DNA from 2 places in the Paenibacillus sp. TAB_01 genome. Region 2 is predicted to be linked to the other one. Evidence: a T-box and tRNA genes for the amino acid it is inferred to sense, from the RefSeq annotation. Region 2 holds a T-box; the other holds one or more tRNA genes.

Region 1 (7,367 bases), 3.7 Mb from region 2:
CCATGCACACCGTCAAATACCGGACTACATCTTATCTAATAAAATTTCTTTCTATGACGTGAAAATTGTTCGCCAGCCTATCGCTGCAAACTCCTGAGCTTATTAAACGAATTGTCCCCATCTTCGAGAGTACCCAGTTGTGCTCTCAGAGATGGGGCTTTTGCTTTGGATTAAAAGATTTTCTGAGCGCTACGGTCTTCCTTCAGTATTTCTACTGCTTCGCGAAACCGTTGGGCATGCACAATTTCACGCTCCCGCAGAAACTTGAGGCTATCGTTAATATCCGGATCATCACTGAGATCGATAATATATTGATAGGTAGCTCTCGCCTTCTCTTCCGCTGCAATATCTTCATATAGATCGGCGATTGGATCTCCTTTACTTGCAATATAGGAGGCTTGAAAAGGAACGCCGGCGGCATTCGAATAAAACAGCGATATCCCGTGGTTTACATAATGATCCTCAAGACCGGCCGCACGAATTTGCTCCGGAGTTGCGTCCTTGGTCAGCTTGTACACCATAGCGGCGATCATCTCCAAGTGAGCGAACTCCTCGGTAGCAATATCGGTCAACAGTCCAATGACTTTGTCCGGAATCGAGTAGCGCTGATTCATATAGCGCAAAGCGGCTGCCAATTCACCGTCTGCCCCGCCATACTGTTCAATCAAATATTTGGCCAGCCTCGGATTGCATTCGCTTACCTTGACGGGATACATCAGTTTTTTTTCATATACCCACATTTAGAGAGCCTCCTCTTCTTTTGGTTAAATCCCTACATTTCTTGCTGTACTATAGCTGCCATGGCCATGGACCCTCGTCCCAGCCAGGAGTGTTCTGTTCCGGAAGCGGCGTGTTGCGGCACAAGGCTCCGAATTGCGTTTCCACGGCGCTTTTTATTTCTTGTCGTTTCTCAGCGGTTTCCTGATATTGTTGAAGTGCTTCAGCATCATCCGGATGCGTGTCCAGATAAAGCGTAAGCTCCGCCAATACAAAATCAACGGCTTGAAGATCTTCCAACAGCTTCATTTTCTTTGCAGACATTTGAGCCATTACGCTTCCTCCTTCCCATTGCGGTCGAACACAGGCTTCGGCGTTTCATAAGGTCCGAACAACGCAGGCCACAAGGTTCCTTTTGCCAAAGCTTCCTTTGGTTCAAACTGCTCCAGACCCGGCGGCTGAAAACCAAGGTACAGGTGCGGCGGAGTCTCGTAGCTTTTTTCCTTCAGCGGGGGACAAGGATCATTCTTGCCGGCAACCGGCTTGTACTTTTTTCGGAAAGTTGTGCTTTTGGTCGTCATTGCATGTACCTCCTTCAAACGGGTTACAGATATTTAAACGATTCGCCTGAGGATGAACCATCCGTTACGCCAAGGAAGGAAACCAAGCCTTTGCTAGAGATAAGAGATAGCGCAAACTATAAAAAATCCGGATAGCTCTACGCAACGCCTGCGCACTAACCGAAGGGATAACTATAGCAAGTTAACCGAGGGTATATCTATAGTGAGAAATAAGAGGAACCTCATCCGCTCTAATTATTGCTGAAATCTTGATCGAAACTTTTGGTCTGTAAACGACAAAAAAGACCGCGAATATTCACGGTCTTTCATTTCAAGCTGTTATCGGGACGACACGATTTGAACATGCGACCCCCTGGTCCCAAACCAGGTGCTCTACCAAGCTGAGCTACGTCCCGAAGTAATATGGTGCCGGTAGAGGGACTTGAACCCCCACGGTTTCCCTCACGATTTTGAGTCGCGCGCGTCTGCCAATTCCGCCATACCGGCTTGCTTGATGCTTTCGATATCCCAAACTAACTGGAATATGATTAAAGAATGGCGTTCCCTGAGAGATTCGAACTCCCGGCCTTTTGATTCGTAGTCAAACGCTCTATCCAGCTGAGCTAAGGGAACATGTAGATGGAGGCACCACCCAGATTCGAACTGGGGGTAAAGCTTTTGCAGAGCTCTGCCTTACCACTTGGCTATGGCGCCAAATTATAAAATGGAGCGGAAGACGGGAATCGAACCCGCGACCCTCGCCTTGGCAAGGCGATGCTCTACCGCTGAGCCACTTCCGCAAATTGGTGCGGTCGAGAGGACTCGAACCTCCACGGCTGTTACACCACTAGAACCTGAATCTAGCGCGTCTGCCAATTCCGCCACGACCGCAAAACCAATGAGCCATGTAGGACTCGAACCTACGACACCCTGATTAAAAGTCAGGTGCTCTACCAACTGAGCTAATGGCTCTTACAAAATGGTGGAGGCTGATGGATTCGAACCACCGAACTCGATGAGAGCAGATTTACAGTCTGCCGTGTTTAGCCACTTCACTAAGCCTCCGGATAATACTGGTGCCGTCGAGAGGACTTGAACCCCCAACCTACTGATTACAAGTCAGTTGCTCTACCAATTGAGCTACAACGGCATATTAAGTTATCAAAACAATCATGGTGGCTCGGGACGGAATCGAACCGCCGACACGAGGATTTTCAGTCCTCTGCTCTACCGACTGAGCTACCGAGCCTTACATATTCAATTCAATAATGGCGGAGCCGACGGGATTCGAACCCGCGGTCTCCTGCGTGACAGGCAGGCATGTTAGGCCTCTACACCACGGCTCCACAGCATTATGGTGGAGGCTGACGGGATCGAACCGCCGACCCTCTGCTTGTAAGGCAGATGCTCTCCCAGCTGAGCTAAGCCTCCATGGGATTATAGGTTGAATCATTGTGCTATTAATAATTCATGGTGACCCGTAGGGGATTCGAACCCCTGTTACCTCCGTGAAAGGGAGGTGTCTTAACCCCTTGACCAACGGGCCATGATATGGCTCCCCGAACAGGACTCGAACCTGTGACAACTCGATTAACAGTCGAGTGCTCTACCAACTGAGCTATCAGGGAAAATTGCTTGGCGACGTCCTACTCTCCCGGAACCCTTCGGTTCAAGTACCATCGGCGCTGGAGGGCTTAACGGTCGTGTTCGAGATGGGAACGCGTGGTTCCCCTCCGCCATCATCACCAAACGATGTGTCATGTTTCTGCCAGGAAACATGAATACTTTAATTCAAGGCGACTTGCACCTTGAAAACTAGATACGAAACAAGCATACATCCTTCTTCTTTGCTTTCTCTTGGATAAGCCCTCGACCGATTAGTATTCGTCAGCTCCATACCTTACGGCACTTCCACCCCGAACCTATCTACCTCGTCGTCTTCAAGGGGTCTTACTTTACTGGGAAATCTCATCTTGAGGGGGGCTTCACGCTTAGATGCTTTCAGCGCTTATCCCGTCCGTACGTAGCTATCCAGCCGTGCTCCTGGCGGAACAACTGGTACACCAGCGGTACGTCCATCCCGGTCCTCTCGTACTAAGGACAGCTCCTCTCAAATTTCCTGCGCCCACGACAGATAGGGACCGAACTGTCTCACGACGTTCTGAACCCAGCTCGCGTACCGCTTTAATGGGCGAACAGCCCAACCCTTGGGACCTACTTCAGCCCCAGGATGCGATGAGCCGACATCGAGGTGCCAAACCTCCCCGTCGATGTGGACTCTTGGGGGAGATAAGCCTGTTATCCCCAGGGTAGCTTTTATCCGTTGAGCGATGGCCCTTCCATGCGGTACCACCGGATCACTAAGCCCGACTTTCGTCCCTGCTCGACCTGTTTGTCTCGCAGTCAAGCTCCCTTATGCCTTTGCACTCTTCGAATGATTTCCAACCATTCTGAGGGAACCTTGGGGCGCCTCCGTTACTTTTTAGGAGGCGACCGCCCCAGTCAAACTGCCCACCTGACACTGTCCCCATACCGGCTTACGGTACCAGGTTAGAACTCCGATACGATCAGGGTGGTATCCCAACGTCGCCTCCACCCAAGCTGGCGCTCAGGCTTCTCAGGCTCCCACCTATCCTGTACAGATCGTACCAAAGTCCAATATCAAGCTGCAGTAAAGCTCCATGGGGTCTTTCCGTCTTGTCGCGGGTAACCTGCATCTTCACAGGTATTAAAATTTCACCGGATCTCTCGTTGAGACAGCGCCCAAGTCGTTACGCCATTCGTGCGGGTCAGAATTTACCTGACAAGGAATTTCGCTACCTTAGGACCGTTATAGTTACGGCCGCCGTTTACTGGGGCTTCGGTTCATAGCTTCGGGGTAAACCCCTAACCACTCCCCTTAACCTTCCAGCACCGGGCAGGCGTCAGCCCGTATACTTCGCCTTGCGGCTTCGCACAGACCTGTGTTTTTGCTAAACAGTCGCTTGGGCCTTTTCACTGCGGCCCCCTCGGGCTATTCACCCTACCGAGGCACCCCTTCTCCCGAAGTTACGGGGTCATTTTGCCGAGTTCCTTAACGAGAGTTCTTCCGCGCGCCTTAGCATGCTCTGCTCGCCTACCTGTGTCGGTTTGCGGTACGGGCACCTTCTCCCTGGCTAGAGGCTTTTCTTGGCAGCCTGAACTCATGACCTTCGCTACTGTAATTTTCGCTCCCCATCACAGACCAGCCTTAAGGATGTGCGGATTTGCCTGCACACCAGCCTCTCTGCTTGGACGGACATCCATCAGTCCGCGTCACTATCCTTCTGCGTCACCCCATTGCTCATAACGGTTCACGGTGGTACAGGAATTTCAACCTGTTGTCCTTCGACTACGCCTTTCGGCCTCGCCTTAGGTCCCGACTTACCCTGAGCGGACGAGCCTTCCTCAGGAACCCTTAGGCTTTCGGCGGATCAGATTCTCACTGATCTTTTCGTTACTCATACCGGCATTCTCACTTGTATGCTGTCCAGCGCTCCTTACGGTACACCTTCTACCTACATACAACGCTCCCCTACCCAAGTGCAAATCTTGTTTGCACGAGCCATAGCTTCGGTGGTGTGTTTAGCCCCGTTACATTTTCGGCGCAGAGTCACTCGACCAGTGAGCTATTACGCACTCTTTCAATGGTGGCTGCTTCTAAGCCAACATCCTGGTTGTCTTTGCAACTCCACATCCTTTCCCACTTAACACACACTTGGGGACCTTAGCTGATGATCTGGGCTGTTTCCCTCTTGACAATGGATCTTAGCACTCACTGTCTGACTCCCGGGATAAAGTATGTGGCATTCAGAGTTTGACTGGACTTGGTAACCCTTGGCGGGCCCCGCACCCAATCAGTGCTTTACCTCCACTACTCATCTCCCGAGGCTAGCCCTAAAGCTATTTCGGGGAGAACCAGCTATCTCCGAGTTCGATTGGAATTTCTCCGCTACCCCCACCTCATCCCCGAATTTTTCAACATTCGTGGGTTCGGGCCTCCAGTGCGTGTTACCGCACCTTCACCCTGGGCAGGGGTAGATCACACGGTTTCGGGTCTACGTCCACGTACTGCGATTTTTCGTAAGAAAATATCGATACGCCCTATTCAGACTCGCTTTCGCTGCGGCTCCGGCTCTTCACCTTAACCTTGCACGGGAACGTAACTCGCCGGTTCATTCTACAAAAGGCACGCCATCACCCATGAACGGGCTCTGACTTCTTGTAAGCACACGGTTTCAGGTTCTATTTCACTCCGCTCCCGCGGTTCTTTTCACCTTTCCCTCACGGTACTGCTTCACTATCGGTCGCTAGGGAGTATTTAGCCTTGGCAGATGGTCCTGCCTGCTTCCCACGAGGTTTCACGTGTCTCGCGGTACTCGGGATCCGTCTAGGATTTTCGCAAAATTTCGATTACAGGGCTGTTACCTTCTGTGGCCGGCCTTTCCAGACCGCTTCATCTACTCTGCTAAACCCACATTGACGTCCCACAACCCCAGAGGGCAAGCCCTCTGGTTTGGGCTGTTCCGCTTTCGCTCGCCGCTACTGACGGAATCACTCTTGTTTTCTTCTCCTGAGGGTACTTAGATGTTTCAGTTCCCCTCGTATGCCTCCGGCTACCCTATGTATTCAGATAGCGGTAACTGAGTATTACCTCAGCTGGGTTCCCCCATTCGGACATCCCCGGATCAACGCCTGCTTACGGCTCCCCGAGGCGATTTCGTCGTTCGCCACGTCCTTCGTCGGCTCCTAGCGCCTAGGCATCCTCCGTGTGCTCTTATTAGCTTAACCCGTGTTCGATGAATCGAACGGCAGCTAAAGATTAAACATGAAGATCGATAAGATCAACATCTTTAAAGGATGATTCTATGCTTTGTTTCGTTATCTAGTTTTCAAGGAACAAGCTGTCCTGCAACGGGTAAACGAAGTTTCCATCGTTTCAGTTGTCAGTAGGTTTGAGAGTCTATTGCACCTCTCAAAACTGAGCAACGAGTGAGTGAATTTATGTCCGATGACCTACCGTCATCATGGACTCCATAGAAAGGAGGTGATCCAGCCGCACCTTCCGATACGGCTACCTTGTTACGACTTCACCCCAATCATCTACCCCACCTTCGGCGGCTGGCTCCCTTGCGGGTTACCCCACCGACTTCGGGTGTTGTAAACTCTCGTGGTGTGACGGGCGGTGTGTACAAGACCCGGGAACGTATTCACCGCGGCATGCTGATCCGCGATTACTAGCAATTCCGACTTCATGCAGGCGAGTTGCAGCCTGCAATCCGAACTGAGACCGGCTTCTAAAGATTCGCTCCAGATCGCTCCTTCGCTTCCCGTTGTACCGGCCATTGTAGTACGTGTGTAGCCCAGGTCATAAGGGGCATGATGATTTGACGTCATCCCCACCTTCCTCCGGTTTGTCACCGGCAGTCACTCTAGAGTGCCCAACTCAATGCTGGCAACTAAAGTCAAGGGTTGCGCTCGTTGCGGGACTTAACCCAACATCTCACGACACGAGCTGACGACAACCATGCACCACCTGTCTCCTCTGTCCCGAAGGAAAGGTACATCTCTGTACCGGTCAGAGGGATGTCAAGACCTGGTAAGGTTCTTCGCGTTGCTTCGAATTAAACCACATACTCCACTGCTTGTGCGGGGCCCCGTCAATTCCTTTGAGTTTCACTCTTGCGAGCGTACTCCCCAGGCGGAGTGCTTACTGTGTTTACTTCGGCACCAAGGGTATCGAAACCCCTAACACCTAGCACTCATCGTTTACGGCGTGGACTACCAGGGTATCTAATCCTGTTTGCTCCCCACGCTTTCGCGCCTCAGCGTCAGTTACGGTCCAGAAAGTCGCCTTCGCCACTGGTGTTCCTCCACATCTCTACGCATTTCACCGCTACACGTGGAATTCCACTTTCCTCTCCCGCACTCAAGTCATCCAGTTTTCAGTGCGATCCGGGGTTGAGCCCCGGGCTTAAACACCAAACTTAAATAACCGCCTGCGCGCGCTTTACGCCCAATAATTCCGGACAACGCTTGCCCCCTACGTATTACCGCGGCTGCTGGCACGTA
Region 2 (7,367 bases):
AGCCGGGCTGGCGGTAAGCCTGGGTCGCGTGATTCAACTGCTCCGTGAAGAAGTCGCGTCCCTCAATCATGCCGAGCAGCGCTCCTGTCTTGCTCTCGATCATAGCGGCGCCGATCTGCTCTACACCCTTGGTTTTGTCGTCGGGGGTAAAGTTTTTCGGATCCTCTGCAATTTTGTGCATGGCATCGTAAATGTCTTTATCGATCGTCGTATAAATATGATAGCCGCTGCGGCTCATTTGCGCCTGCACATTTTTCAAAGCTTCATTGTAAGCGTCCGGATCGGCCTGCGGATCCAGCTCAGGCTGCTGAACGGAGAGCAGCGCTTTAGCCGCTTCCTTTTCCACCTCGATCATCAAATAAGGGTAGGTGGAATAAGCTTTCTTCGCCGGCTGGGCGAGCGAGCCTCTCAGATCGAAGCTTAGGGCGTCCTGATACTGCTGCTGATCGATTTTGTTCTCTTCGAGCATCCGCCGCAGGACAAGCTGCTGGCGGGTGACGGCACGCTTGAAGGCTGCTCCGTCGAACTGCCCTTTACTGGTAAAAGTAGAATAATTGCTCGGCTGCTGCGGAAGGCCTGCGAGATAAGCCGCCTGTGCGATATTCAGCTGACTCAGGTCGCTGATGTCGAAAATGCCTTTAGCCGCCGCCTTGATTCCGTACAGATTATAGCCGGTCGATCCGTTTCCGTAAGGAATTTTGTTCAAATAAGCTAGCAAAATTTCGTCCTTGGACATCAACCGCTCCATACGCAGCGCTAGAAAGATTTCTTTCGCCTTCCGGCTGTCCTCACGGTCGAGGGTTAGGAACACGCGGCGGGCGAGCTGCTGCGTAATCGTGCTGCCTCCGGTTTGCACGTCCTGCTTCAACAGCTTCTGGACTACGGCCCGGGCCAAGCCCTTGAAATCGATTCCGTTGTGCTCGTAGAAGTCGGTGTCCTCAATGGAAAATACCGCATCGAGCACCTGCTGGGGAATATCCTTCAGCTCGACCAGCCTTCGGTTCGTCCTCGGAGCGGAGCTGGCCGATCACGGTATCGTCGTTGAAATAAACAAAACCGGTAAGCGCATTCTCTTGAATCTGAGTGGTCATCGTTTCTTTGCTCCGGACAGGATCGTCCTTTACCAAGGCGGAGACATAGCCGTAAGCCGCTCCAGCCCCTATACAGCCGGCAATGATACCGACGATGAGCATCCATTTCAGAGTGATCAGCGTATATTTACCTATGCTCCACAACACTTTTTTTACATCGCGTTTCTTTGTCTCCATCTCCATACCGATAAAAATTCCTCCCGATTTTGGAAAACATACGTGAACATTATAGCATAAAGCCATTAGGGGTGGACACTTTCGTTCCTTAAGAATCCATGACATTTGGGTTTGACAATGAGAACGAAGTTGTGTTATATATTTTGTAATCGCATATGACAAATGCATTGAAGGACTGTCCCGGGAGGCTCACTCAGCATTCCAGGACGCAGTAGAATAGGGAACCAAGCTTGCAGAGAGCCGGTGGCAGGTGAGAACCGGTACTTGACCTTTTATTCGAATTACCGTCCTGAGCAGGGGAAGGGAACGCGCACGCGCGCCAGTAGCTTCCAGCCGGGTTTGTCCCGTTATCGGTTTCAAGTGAAAGCTCCTATCCCGAATCCTAAAGGTTCCCTTTAAGGATACGATTCGGTTAAGGCGCTTTAATTAGGGTGGTACCGCGAGCAACAGCCTTCTCGTCCCTTTGTGGATGAGAAGGCTTTTTTGTATTTTTACAGAGAGGAAGTAGAAGAAATGAACATTTTAGAGGAACTGCAGTACAGAGGATTAATTCAGCAATTGACGGACGAAGAAGGCCTTGCCAAAAAATTGAGCGAGGAGCCTGTCGTATTGTATGCAGGCTTCGATCCGACCGCGGACAGCCTTCATATCGGGCACCTGCTGCCCGTTCTGTGCCTCAAACGATTCCAAATGGCGGGTCATCTGCCAATTGCTCTGGTAGGCGGGGGCACGGGGCTGATCGGGGATCCGAGCGGGCGCTCCACCGAGCGTTCCTTGAACACACAGGATGTCGTGGAGGAATGGACGGAGAAGCTGAAAGGCCAGCTGTCCCGCTTTCTTGATTTCGAGTCCGGCGTCAATCCGGCGCGTATGGCCAACAACTACAACTGGCTGGGTGATTTGAACGTGATTACCTTCCTCCGGGATATCGGTAAAAATTTCTCGGTAAATTACATGCTCGCCAAGGACAGCGTTGATTCGCGTCTGAGCAACGGCATCTCGTTCACCGAGTTCAGCTACATGATTTTGCAGGCGTATGATTTTTACCGGATGAACACGGATATTAATTGCAGCCTTCAAGTGGGCGGAAGCGACCAATGGGGGAACATTACCGCCGGACTCGAGCTGATCGGCAAATCGACCGGCAACAAGGCGTTCGGGTTAACGATGCCGCTTGTGACCAAGAGCGACGGCTCCAAATTCGGCAAAACCGCCGGTGGCGCGGTATGGCTCGATCCGGACAAGACGTCTCCGTACCAGTTCTACCAGTTCTGGATCAATACCCACGACAACGATGTGGTGAAATTCCTGAAATATTTCACCTTCTTGTCCCGTGATGAAATTTCGCGCCTGGAAGCCCAAGTTAACGAGAGTCCGGAGAAGCGCGAAGCTCAGCGTGTTCTGGCGAAAGAAGTGACCGAGCTCGTACATGGCCAGGAAGCGGCCGAGAGTGCGATCAAAATTTCTGAGGTGTTGTTCAGCGGCAACGTCAGTATCTTAACCGGCAAAGAAATCGAGGATGCGTTCCAGGACGTGCCGTCCACAGAAGTGTCCGGCGAAATCAGCCTGATCGATCTGCTGCTGGCCGTGAAGGCGGCTCCGTCGAAGCGTCAGGCCAAGCAGGATATCGAGAGCGGCGCGGTGTCGCTGAACGGCACGAAGGTGACCGAGCTCGATAAATCGCTTCAGCAGAGCGACCTGCTGGAAGGCAAGTACATCGTTATCCGCCGCGGCAAGCGGAATTACTACCTGGCTAAGTTCGTTTAGCCTCTGCGGCGGCGCCGTTTCGAGAAAGAACAAGCAGTCCCTGAACGCTCCGGCAAGGAGCAGGCAGGGGCTGCTGTTTTTTTAGCGCAACAAAAAAGCCGCCTTCCCGTAAAGGAAGGACAGCTTTGTGGGAGACTACAGATTAACGGCTGTAGAACTCGACGATTTGTTTCTCGTCGATTTCTTGAGGCAGCTCAGAGCGCTCAGGAAGACGAGTGTATTTACCTTCGACGGAAGCGTCGTTGAATTCCAGGTAAGCCGGCAGGTAGTTACGGTTAGCCAAAGCTTCTTTAATGGAAGACAAACCGCGGCTTCTTTCACGAAGACCGATCACATCGCCAGTGCTTACTTGGTAAGAAGCGATGTTTACTTTTTTACCGTTAACGGTTACGTGTCCGTGGGAAACCAATTGACGTGCGCCTGCACGGGAGTTGGCAAGACCAAGACGGTAAACCAGGTTGTCCAAACGGCTTTCAAGCAGAATCATGAAGTTTTCACCCGCGATACCTTGCAGCTTGGAAGCTTTATCGAACAGGTTGCGGAATTGTTTTTCGTTAACTCCGTACATGTGACGAAGCTTTTGTTTTTCTTGCAGCTGAATGCCGTAGCCGCTCATTTTTCTGCGTTGTCCCGGACCGTGTTGTCCTGGAGGGAATGGACGCTTCAATTCTTTGCCAGTGCCGCTCAGGGAGATGCCCAGACGACGGCTGAGTTTAAATTTAGGACCTGTGTAACGTGACATGTAATGTTGTGCTCCTTTGAAATATAATGGTGGATGTGTTTGATTCCTCGGGTGAAGCGTGTGCTCGATTTTGTTTCAAAGTCATGGGTTGTCCCTTCGACATCTGCCAGGAAAGTTCAGCCGCTGTCCTGTCAGCAACAAAATCTATGAGGGTGACACAGGCTTCCACCATAAGCACAAATTCAAGAAGAATTGAGCTTATTCTCGACTTCTAATTCTATAAGACTCGACCTGCCTATGTCAAGTGCAGGGGGCGATTTTATGCTATCTTTTTGCCGGGAAACACGTTTTGTGAAAGAGGCGGTGAAAATGGTACAATAAAGGGTGTAGAGGAGGAGAGTTTTGTGGGTAAATGGAATGTCCACCACTTATCCGATATTTTGGATTCGTGGGGGTGGATGGGCCACCTGGCCGGAGCGCTTCTGGCTTACGTCCAGACGGTCTTTCCGTTCGTGCCGTTCGTCGTCGTTGCAGGCGCGAATGTGCTGCTGTTCGGTTTATGGCTTGGGTTTATCGTCAATTATGTGATGTCCGTTCTGGGGGCGTCGACCGCCTTCTGGTTCGCACGCAATTACGGAAGAAACTGGGTCGAGAAGAGGCTGGAGAAATATCCGCAGCTCAGCGCGTTTAACGAGAGGCTCCAGCGCAACGGCTTTTTGTACATAGCCATCGCCAGGGTCATTCCGGTGCTGCCTTCTTTTGCGATCAATTTGGGTGCTGCCGTGACGAAGGTGAGGGGAAGAGATTTTATTCTTGGAACTGTGGTGGGGAAGCTCCCGATGATTTTTTTGGAATCGCTGATCGGGCATGACCTGCTTTATTTCCATCATAATAAAGGAAGACTGCTGCTGCTTTTGGTGATATTCATCGCCCTGGTGCTCATCGGCAACCGCTACAAGCGCAAATGGTTCGGAAGCGGGAGCTGACGGATCGGCGGCGGGTAATAGAGGTAAGGGCGGCATCCGGTGGCGCTGGAAGTCAAGAAAAGCGGCGGTACGCAAAATGTATGAAACATAATTTTAGCTGAAAAGGAGCTGTTCATTCGATGAGAGACCCGCGTATACAGACATTGGCACATACCATTGTAACTTATTCTTTAGATGTGCAGCCCGGGGAAAAGGTGCTGGTCGAAATGATCGGCTCGGAACGGGAGCTGCTTAAAGCGATTGTGGAGGAGGTACACGCCCGCGGGGGCCATCCGTATGTAGAATTGACCGATCCCGGAGTGCAAAGCGCGATGCTTCAGTCGATAACGAAGGAGCAGGTGGAGCATTGGGCCGAAATGGACTTGAAGCGGATGAAGGACATGAACTGTTACGTCGGCATCCGGGCCGGCGAGAACGTCAGCGAAATGTCCGATGTGCCGGAGGAGCAGATGAAGCTGTATCAAACGTACTACAGCAAGCCGGTTCACCTGGAGCAGAGGGTGAAGAAGACGCGCTGGGTCGTTATGCGTTATCCGAACGCTTCGATGGCGCAGCTGGCTAATATGAGCACGGGGAAATTCGAGGACTTTTACTTTAACGTATGCAATCTGGATTACGCCAAAATGTCCGATGCCATGGACCCGCTGCAAGCGCTGATGGACCGGACGGACAAGGTCCGCATCGTGTCGCCGGGCACGGATATGTCGTTCTCCATTAAGAATATCGGCTCGGTCAAGTGCTGCGGCCGCCGCAACATTCCGGACGGGGAAGTCTATACGGCTCCGGTTCGCGACACGGTGAACGGCGTCATCAGCTACAACACGCCATCGGTCAAATCCGGCATTACTTTTGAAAATATCGTTTTCCGCTTTGAAAACGGCAAAATTGTCGAGGCGACGAGCAACGACACGAAGCGGCTGAACGACATTCTCGACGCGGATGAAGGCGCGCGCTATATCGGCGAGTTCAGTCTCGGCTTCAATCCGCATATTCTCACACCGATGAAGGATACGCTGTTCGATGAGAAAATCGACGGAAGCCTGCACTTCACGCCGGGCCAAGCGTATGAGCAGGCGGACAACGGCAACCGCTCTTCCGTGCACTGGGATCTGGTGCTGATTCAGCGTCCGGAATACGGCGGCGGAGAAATTTATTTTGACGATGTCCTGATCCGCAAAGACGGCCGCTTTGTTATTTCGGAACTCGAAGGATTGAACCCCGAGCATTTGAAATAGTTGTTGCGTGTTATAGATTTCCAATGTAAAATCTAAAAAGAAAGCGATTTACATATTCCAAAGTTACTGATCCGCATGGAGGGATTCCAAATGTCAAGTGCCAATAATGCAGCTATCGTAGAAATTTCCCAAACCGCAAACAAATTCAGATCTTCGATTGTTTTGCAGTATGATAACAAGTATATCGATGTAAAAAGCATTTTGGGTCTGTTCACTACGTTGCTGACAAGCAGTAACTATGATCTGCACGTCCATGGACCGGACGCTGAAGATGCGAAAAAAGCGATGGCTGAAGTGTTTGCCAAGCACAATTTGAAAATCAACAGCATTCAAGATTAAGGTTAAGACAGCGGCGCTTTTCACCGAAAGGGGAGGCGCCGTTTTCCATTTTTCGGGTGAATGACGGTTAAAACGTTGCAAAACAAGGGTGGAAAATAAGAGATTCGTCGGTTTCATAGAAGAAGGACATCGGGCTCTCTTGTGTATTGTGCCGTTTTCGTCTAATATTAAGCTATGAACTCGTACGTACAGGGGGGAAGGCTTGATGTCATCATCCGATTTGTTACTAAGCTTATCGCAGAAAGCACTCCATCTTATTCAAGAGGATGCGGATAAAATTGAAAAGCTCATCGAAGTACAGATGGAAAACTTGGCTACACGTAAATGTCCTCTGTATGAAGAGGTGTTAGATACACAAATGTACGGGTTGTCCAGAGAGATTGATTTCGCCATTCGCGCAGAGCTGATTACAGAGACGGCTGGCAAGCATATTATGGTGAAGCTGGAGCGGAATCTAGCTCAGCTTTATGAGGCGCTAAACAAAAAAGAGTAACCTTCTATTCAGAAGGTTACTCTTTTTTTTGAAAAGTATGTAGGGAACAAGGGGTTACACGAGATAGAAGGCAATTCCAAGGATGCAGTATACGATGAGCAGCAGCACGCCCTCGTACCAGTTGGTTCTGCCGTCCTGGGAGATGGATTTGGCGATGATGACGGATACGCCGATAGCCACAAGCTCAAACGTACTGAACACGATGTTCATTGTTTTGCCGAACAGAGCGGAGACTAATACGAGCACCGGTGCGACGAACAGAGCGATCTGCAGGGAGCTGCCGACGGCAATCTCGACGGCCGCTCCGATTTTATTTTTGCGCGCCAGCATAATGGCTGCACTGTGCTCGGCCGCATTGCCGATGATGGCAATCAGGAACGCGCCGACGAACAGCTCCGACAGCCCGAATTGATGGGTGATCGTCTCCAGCGTGCCGACAAGCCATTCGCTGACGAAAGCGACCATGGCGGTGGCGACGACCAGAAAGAGAACGGAGGTGCCTTTGGACCAGGCGCTTCCCCATGTTCCACGACCTCGTCGGCGAGCTCATTCTTGTGCGTCACCATGGAGAAATAAAGCCACAGCAGGTAGGCGATA

What was found. A T-box is a leader RNA that pairs with one kind of tRNA and senses whether it is charged. The one in region 2 lies ahead of tyrS (tyrosine--tRNA ligase), so its partner is inferred to be a tRNA-Tyr.
Region 1: it encodes a tRNA-Tyr, which carries the amino acid that the T-box ahead of tyrS (tyrosine--tRNA ligase) is inferred to sense. The anticodon was not compared.

Annotation. Positions count from the first base shown of each region.
Region 1 covers NZ_JBIFNP010000001.1:5,847,662-5,855,028, forward strand. Annotated here, with positions in the region: gene isdG (heme oxygenase) at 1-97, shown strand, start outside; gene ACHHV8_RS28435 (manganese catalase family protein) at 171-740, opposite strand; gene ACHHV8_RS28440 (spore coat protein CotJB) at 790-1,050, opposite strand; gene ACHHV8_RS28445 (spore coat associated protein CotJA) at 1,050-1,298, opposite strand; tRNA gene ACHHV8_RS28450 (tRNA-Pro) at 1,620-1,693, opposite strand; tRNA gene ACHHV8_RS28455 (tRNA-Leu) at 1,702-1,784, opposite strand; tRNA gene ACHHV8_RS28460 (tRNA-Arg) at 1,834-1,910, opposite strand; tRNA gene ACHHV8_RS28465 (tRNA-Cys) at 1,918-1,991, opposite strand; tRNA gene ACHHV8_RS28470 (tRNA-Gly) at 2,003-2,077, opposite strand; tRNA gene ACHHV8_RS28475 (tRNA-Leu) at 2,082-2,168, opposite strand; tRNA gene ACHHV8_RS28480 (tRNA-Lys) at 2,177-2,249, opposite strand; tRNA gene ACHHV8_RS28485 (tRNA-Tyr) at 2,258-2,342, opposite strand; tRNA gene ACHHV8_RS28490 (tRNA-Thr) at 2,352-2,427, opposite strand; tRNA gene ACHHV8_RS28495 (tRNA-Phe) at 2,451-2,526, opposite strand; tRNA gene ACHHV8_RS28500 (tRNA-Asp) at 2,547-2,623, opposite strand; tRNA gene ACHHV8_RS28505 (tRNA-Val) at 2,633-2,708, opposite strand; tRNA gene ACHHV8_RS28510 (tRNA-Glu) at 2,749-2,823, opposite strand; tRNA gene ACHHV8_RS28515 (tRNA-Asn) at 2,830-2,905, opposite strand; rRNA gene rrf (5S ribosomal RNA) at 2,911-3,027, opposite strand; rRNA gene ACHHV8_RS28525 (23S ribosomal RNA) at 3,135-6,086, opposite strand; rRNA gene ACHHV8_RS28530 (16S ribosomal RNA) at 6,336-7,367, opposite strand, start outside.
Region 2 covers NZ_JBIFNP010000001.1:2,173,095-2,180,461, forward strand. Annotated here, with positions in the region: gene ACHHV8_RS10440 (transglycosylase domain-containing protein) at 1-964, opposite strand, end outside; gene ACHHV8_RS10445 (hypothetical protein) at 939-1,274, opposite strand; T-box leader at 1,459-1,734, shown strand; gene tyrS (tyrosine--tRNA ligase) at 1,782-3,035, shown strand; gene rpsD (30S ribosomal protein S4) at 3,178-3,777, opposite strand; gene ACHHV8_RS10460 (TVP38/TMEM64 family protein) at 4,122-4,703, shown strand; gene ACHHV8_RS10465 (aminopeptidase) at 4,823-5,938, shown strand; gene ACHHV8_RS10470 (HPr family phosphocarrier protein) at 6,029-6,277, shown strand; gene ACHHV8_RS10475 (Fpa/YlaN family protein) at 6,483-6,770, shown strand; partial or broken gene cax (calcium/proton exchanger) at 6,825-7,367, opposite strand, start outside.